DNA from 3 places in the Blautia sp. HCP3S3_B11 genome. Region 3 is predicted to be linked to each of the others. Evidence: predicted binding sites of a transcription regulator. Region 3 holds the regulator's gene; each other region holds the start of a gene.
What was found. Region 3 encodes HrcA, which represses chaperone genes, less so after heat shock. Its sites were predicted from a motif close to TGTTAGCACTCNNNNNNNNNGAGTGCTAACA; they were not measured.
Positions count from the first base shown of each region.

Region 1: the regulator HrcA is predicted to act here: its motif matches at 1,050-1,080, upstream of groES (co-chaperone GroES).
Region 2: the regulator HrcA is predicted to act here: its motif matches at 1,193-1,223, upstream of ACTNC0_RS16620 (Hsp20/alpha crystallin family protein).

Region 1 covers NZ_JBQHVP010000012.1:39,032-41,309, reverse strand. Annotated here, with positions in the region: gene groL (chaperonin GroEL) at 1-595, opposite strand, end outside; gene groES (co-chaperone GroES) at 634-918, opposite strand; gene codY (GTP-sensing pleiotropic transcriptional regulator CodY) at 1,458-2,243, opposite strand.
Region 2 covers NZ_JBQHVP010000026.1:18,220-20,497, reverse strand. Annotated here, with positions in the region: gene ACTNC0_RS16625 (Hsp20/alpha crystallin family protein) at 1-372, opposite strand, end outside; gene ACTNC0_RS16620 (Hsp20/alpha crystallin family protein) at 558-1,025, opposite strand; gene ACTNC0_RS16615 (ATP-binding protein) at 1,395-2,278, opposite strand, start outside.
Region 3 covers NZ_JBQHVP010000005.1:91,401-93,678, forward strand. Annotated here, with positions in the region: gene grpE (nucleotide exchange factor GrpE) at 1-444, opposite strand, end outside; gene hrcA (heat-inducible transcriptional repressor HrcA) at 462-1,502, opposite strand; gene uvrB (excinuclease ABC subunit UvrB) at 1,911-2,278, opposite strand, start outside.

The DNA of each region.
Region 1 (2,278 bases), on a different contig from region 3:
AAACATATCCACGATCGAACTGCATACCTTCTACAAGGTCAAGTTCTGTGTGCATTGTCTTGGATTCTTCAACTGTAATAACGCCATCTTTGGAAACTTTTTCCATAGCGTCTGCTACTAACTGTCCAACTGTCTCATCGCTTGCAGAAATAGATGCAACGTTTGCGATCTGTTTCTTGCCGCTGATTGTCTGGCTCATATTTTTGATTGCTTCTACTGCTGTATCAGTAGCTTTCTTCATACCTTTTCTCAGGATAATCGGGTTAGCGCCTGCTGCCAGGTTTCTCATTCCTTCATGAACCATAGCCTGTGCAAGAACTGTAGCTGTTGTTGTACCATCTCCTGCTACATCGTTTGTCTTGGAAGCAACTTCTTTGATCAGCTGGGCTCCCATGTTTTCAAATCCATCTTCCAGTTCGATTTCTTTTGCGATTGTAACACCGTCGTTTGTGATAAGCGGAGCACCGTATGGTTTGTCAAGAACTACGTTTCTTCCTTTCGGTCCTAATGTTACTCTTACTGTATCAGCTAATTTATTTACACCAGCTTCAAGAGCTGCTCTGGCTTCTGCGCCGAATTTAATTTCTTTTGCCATGATAATATGACCTCCTGTTTAAATTCTGTCTTCTATAATTATTTAACGATAGCAAGAATATCGTTCTGTCTTACGATGATGTATTCTGTACCGTCCATTTTTACTTCTGTTCCTGAATATTTGGAGTAGATAACTTTATCACCTACAGCTACTTCCATTTTTACTTCTTTACCTTCTACAACTCCGCCAGGTCCTACAGCTACCACTTCTGCCTGCTGTGGTTTTTCCTGTGCCTGTCCCGGAAGAACGATTCCGGATTTTGTTGTTTCTTCTGCTTCAACCTGTTTTAATACAACTCTGTCACCTAAAGGTACTAATGTCATGATCTATGATCCTCCTTTATTCTCCAAATTGAGATTTGTCCTGTTACTGCTGCTCTGCAATGCCCTTTCTTATTAATTGGAGATACAGATTTCAGTAACTGCTTCGGCCTTTGTCAAATCCTGCCGCTTTTTGCTAGCACTCATTTGTCTTGAGTGCTAATCACTGTCCTTATATTATTTAAAATGGCTTGATTTCGCAAGCGCTTTTAGCATTATAAAATATGATGTATTCTCTTATTTACTTATTTTTTCTAATTTTTTCTCATGTTTTCTTAATTTACAAATAATTTTAATCTTAATGCATAAATTCATCGTGTACCGATTTGATGCCAAACCAAAAAAACATAGAATAATTTTGATCGACAAAGTACCAGAACGAAGCGGTGCGGCATCATTATCGATTGAAAGAAACACTGTCCTATGAAAAATCAGATATAAGTCCTTAGAAAATTCTACAATGTCAAAAAAACTGCCTGCTAATTAGCAGACAGTCTTCTTATGTTCTTCATTATTTAGGTTTATGATTTATTTAAAGCAAGTCAGGCTTTCTTATTTCTCTGTGCCTTGATCTCTTCCAGTTCATCAAAGATTACTTCGTTGAGAACCTTGATATAAGTTCCCTTCATACCGGAAGACCTGGATTCAATCACACCGGCACTTTCAAATTTTCTTAATGCATTTACAATTACAGATCTGGTGATTCCCACGCGGTCAGCAATCTTACTTGCAACCAGGATTCCTTCATCTCCGTCAAGTTCATCGAAGATATGAATAATTGCTTCCAACTCTGAGAAGGATAATGTATTAAATGCTGATTTCACAACCTGCTGTTTTCTGTCTTCTTCTGCATTCTCTTCGTGAACTGCACGCATCATCTCCAGACCAACTACAGTTGTACCATATTCACTGACAATAATGTCTTCAATATCATACGGTCTGTCATAGCGGTACATAAATACTGTACCTAATCTTTCTCCTGCGATATCTATCGGATTGATGATTCCCTGATAGCTGCTTGACACATGCTCAAAGCCCAGTGTCTGAAGATTCACATTCTCTTTTGTTGACAATACACCTAAAAATCGCTCGTTCAATAATGAATCCACATATCCGCCAACTTTATCCTCAATCAGCTCGGTAATCTCTTCTACGCCCGGACATAAACTGACGCCCAGAACCTTTCCCTTTTTGCTGAGAACCAGGATATTGGAACTCAGGGTTTCCATCAGAACCTGACAGATATCATTAAATACGACTTTACTGGAACTGCTGTTATGCAGAAGTTTGTTGATTTTTCTTGTTTTGTCCAGCAACTGAACGCTCATATAGTCCTCCTTTCGCCTTGCATATATCTGAATTC
Region 2 (2,278 bases), on a different contig from region 3:
TTTGATGTCATCCTGATGTACTTCTTTACCTACATAAAAGCTACGACTGCAGGCACCTGCATAACGTTCTCTGCGGATATAACGTCCTGTCTCTTTTTCTTTCTCGTCTTTATCCAGACCTTTCTCTGCACTGATGGTCAGATAACCATTTTCAAGTGCTGCATGAACTTCATCTTTCTTAAATCCTGGAAGATCTACAATCAGTTCGTATCCGTTATTCATTTCCTTGATATCAGTTTTCATTACATGATTTGCTTTATGTCCATAAAGTTTCTTCTCTGCATCTTTCATTGCTCTGTCATCATAATAGAATGGGAAATCTCCAAAAAAATCATCAAATAAATTTTCTCCAAAAATACTAGGCATTAACATAAGTCATATCTCCTTTTCTAATATATTTTATATATGTCAAATCTGTTCACCAGATTTACTTTCCAAATCTATCTTTACAGGTTTTTTCAACCTTTTATTTTCAATCTTTTAGTGTAAGCTTTTATTTTTATATCTGTTTTTAATCTCTGGCTGACCCTTAACGGGTCAGTCAGAATATTTATTCATCAGCCTTCAATGGCAATTGTTTTCTTCTGTTCTACTGCTGGTTTTGCTTCTTTCTTTGGTACAAATAATGTGAGGATACCATGTTTGAATTCTGCTTTAATGTCTTCTTTCTCAACTTCTTTACCTACATAGAAGCTACGGCTGCAGGCACCTGCATAACGTTCCTTACGGATATAACGTCCTGTCTCTTTCTCCTGCTCATCTTTGTCCAGACCTTTCTCAGCGCTGATAGTCAGATAACCATTCTCCAGGTCAGCCTTTACTTCATCTTTGGTAAATCCCGGAAGATCTACGACCAGTTCATAGCCTTTATCAGTTTCCTTGATATCGGTTTTCATTATGTGGCTGGCTCTGCGTCCGTAAAGTTTCTTCTCTGCATCTTTCATTGCTCTGTCATCATAATAAAATGGAAAATCTCCAAAAAAGTCATCAAATAAATTTTCTCCAAAAATACTAGGCATCAACATAAGTCATCTCTCCTTTTCTATACCGTCCATCTACATGTGATGGACTCTCAGTTATGCATCTTTACCTTGTTTCTTTGGAACTTAGGTTATCAGGAATCTCATAGAACTTATTTCTTTGTTCTCTTTTTGTTCCCCTTCCTTTGTTCTAGCTGTAATATAACACTTATTATTAGCACTGTCAAGAGGTGAGTGCTAATTTTTTGTGAAGAATTTGTGAACGCTACGAGCCATGCAAAATGACAAAAGTTTATACCACAACAGTCACAGTTTCTGGCAGGTTCATTTTAGACATCTTATTCTCCACATGAAACTTCTCTGCAATATGATTATCTTCTGTTTTTATATATTATTACCATGAATTTGCATTGTTCAGTCTACAATCCCCAATAACCAGTCTCTGGCATTAATACGTCGAATTCCCTCATATTGTTCTTCTGGTTCTTCATCCATTGTTAAGATAATCTTTGGATAATGATCTCGTATCGCCTGTAATGGTCTTAATTCTCTCAAAAGTGTATTTTCATCTCGTACAGTCAGTGCCACCTGGAAATATACCGTTCCCTTTTTATTCTGTGCCACAAAATTCACTTCATATGAATTGATTTTTCCAACATACACATCATATCCTCGACGTAACAATTCCAGATAGACTATATTTTCCAGAACATGTCCTGCATCTGCCTGCCTCGACCCTAAAAGCATATACCTCATTCCAATATCAACTATATAATATTTTTCAAGAGTTTTTAAATATTGTTTTCCCTTTATATTATAACGTTTTGCCTGATATATAATATAACTCTCGCTAAAAGCCTCCAGATATTTTTCCACTGTTTTTGTATCAATTTTTCGCCCTTCTGAGGTCATCGTATCTGCAATTTTTTTTGATGACAATGGATTTCCTATATTATCAAACACAAATCTTAAGACACTCTTAAGCATCATAGTATCTGTGATTTTTTTCCTGTTTATAATATCCTTTACAACAATCGTATTATAGATTCCTTCCAGATAATCTCTGATCTCATCTGGCTGATTTTTTAATTCCAGTGTAAACGGAAATGAACTATTCTGCAAATACTCAGCATATTTGATTCCTCTGTCATTCATACTGCCAGTACTCTCCATATATTCCTTAAAAGACAACGGCAACATTTCAATCTGAATATATCTTCCTGAAATCATAGTTGCAATCTCACTGGACAACATATATGCATTGGAACCAGTCACATAAATATCTATGTTTTTTTTAA
Region 3 (2,278 bases):
TTTGTAGATCATCTTCATGCCATCTGCAAAAGAATCTCCTTCAGGTGCCTGTGCAAGACCTCTCTCGAAGTTATCCACAACCGGAAGGATTTTCTCAACAATATCCTTGGCTCCGATGATGTACATGCTGGATTTCTCTTTCTCCGTTCTCTTACGGAAGTTATCAAATTCAGCCATGTTTCGTTTCAGTCTGTCTGTCAGATCTTCGATCTGCTGTTCAAATTTATCTTTTTCTTTTTTCTTCTTACCGAAGAAAGAAGTTTTTGATTTGCTGTCTTTCTTGTCATCCTGGGAAGCTTCCTCGTCTCCATCCTCTACCGGGATTTCTTCTGCTTCTTCTTCACCATTCTCTACAACTTCAGGTTCATCCTCAACAGTTTCTTCTGTTACAGGAGTCTCTGTTGTTTCTTCCTCCAAAGCTGTGTTCTTTGTTTCTTCTGACACTCTCTATTACCGCCTTTCTAACTCTCTTTCTTAATCAGTTCGTCCAGCTGGACTTTCAAAGCCTTCAGGCTGTCAACTACATTTGCGTAATCCATTCGCTTCGGACCGATGATACCAATGGTACCATGCATTCCTTTTCCAAGTTCATAGGTAGCTGTCACCACACTGCAGTCCTTCATAGTCTGCACCGGCATCTCATCACCAATGTACACCTGAATTCCTGTGTTCTCGGTATCAGACATTCTCTCTTTCACCAGATCTACCAGATCCTGCTTCTCTTCAAATGCTGAGATCAGCTCACTTGCTTTACTTGTATCTGCAAGCTCCGGATATTTGAAAATGTTTGTTGCTCCTGAAGTATATATCTGCATATCGTCTTCATCTACCTGAATGGTATCTGCCACTGCATCAAGGACTGTTCCAACTACAGAACTGTGTACACCTGCCTGTTCTTTAAGGCGGGCGATCATTCCGAGGTTAATGTCCTGAATCGGCACACCATTTAAGTTGGTATTGAGAAGAAGATTTAATTTCAGGATTGTCTGATCGTCCATCTCCTCATCCAGATTGATGATCTGGTTTCGGATGACGTTGTTATCACTAACTACTACTGCCACAAGCTGAAGTGGTGTCACGCGGGAAAGCTGTATGAATTTAATCTTGCTTCCGCTGTACTGTGGCACAGAAATCATTGTTGCATAATTGGTATTGGAGGCGAGTACCTTCGCTACCTGTTTAAGCATCTTATCCAGTTTATCTGTTTTCTCAATCATGAGATCTCTGATTTCCTGGACTTCTGATTCCTTTTCTTTCATCAGCTCGTCAACGTAGAGGCGATAACCTTTATCAGAAGGAATTCTTCCGGCTGAGGTGTGTGGCTGTACGATATATCCCATATCGGTCAGGTCTGACATCTCGTTCCGGATGGTGGCAGAGCTTACATTTAAATCTGCAAACTTGGAAATGGTTCGTGAACCGACGGGCTCACCTGTTTCCATGTAGGTTTTGATGATGGCTTTTAGTATTTTCTTTTTACGATCATCTAATACCTGATCCATGAAGTTCCACTCCTTTTCTGCCTTTGTTTTCAGGCTGTTAGCACTCAACTTTTAGGAGTGCTAACAGCTTATGTTCATAAGATAGCACTCTTGATTGGGTTTGTCAATATTATTTTGTGAATTTTTTGTTATTTTATGAACAATGGAGATTATTAAGATTATGTTATAGAAAGGGACGCTAGGAGAAATTATTAATAATTTCTCCCCGCTGGCTGTTCATGACGATTATACAGGCGGGGCTCTCGCCTGGGAGGCGAATCGCCTCTTCTATAGCAATCCTTGTAAATAATGCATTTAAGACAGTTCAGCAAAGTGTGAAAGACAAGGAAGATATCTGCAGGCGTGTTGACGCACGGCAAAGATATCTGACGCAGGATTTCACACTCTGATGGGCTGGATTAAGAAACATTATTTGTCCAGCGTATCCAGGTTCTTTTTCAGGTCGATCATTTTGTCGCGGAGTTCGGCGGCCTGTTCGAAGTTGAGGTCTGCTGCGGCGGCGCGCATTTGTTTTTCTACCTGGGCGATGAGTTTGGTGAGTTCTTTGCGGGTCATGGACTCTGGGTCTTTCTGGAGTCGGACCTCGGTTTCAGCTACTGCTTTAGATACGGCGATGAGGTCGCGGACTGCTTTTTTGATGGTGGTGGGGGTGATTCCATGTTCTTTGTTGTAGGCTTCCTGGATGGTGCGACGGCGGTTGGTTTCGGTAATGGCTTTGTACATGGAATCGGTCATGTTGTCTGCGTACATGATCACGTGGCCTTCGCTGTTTCGGG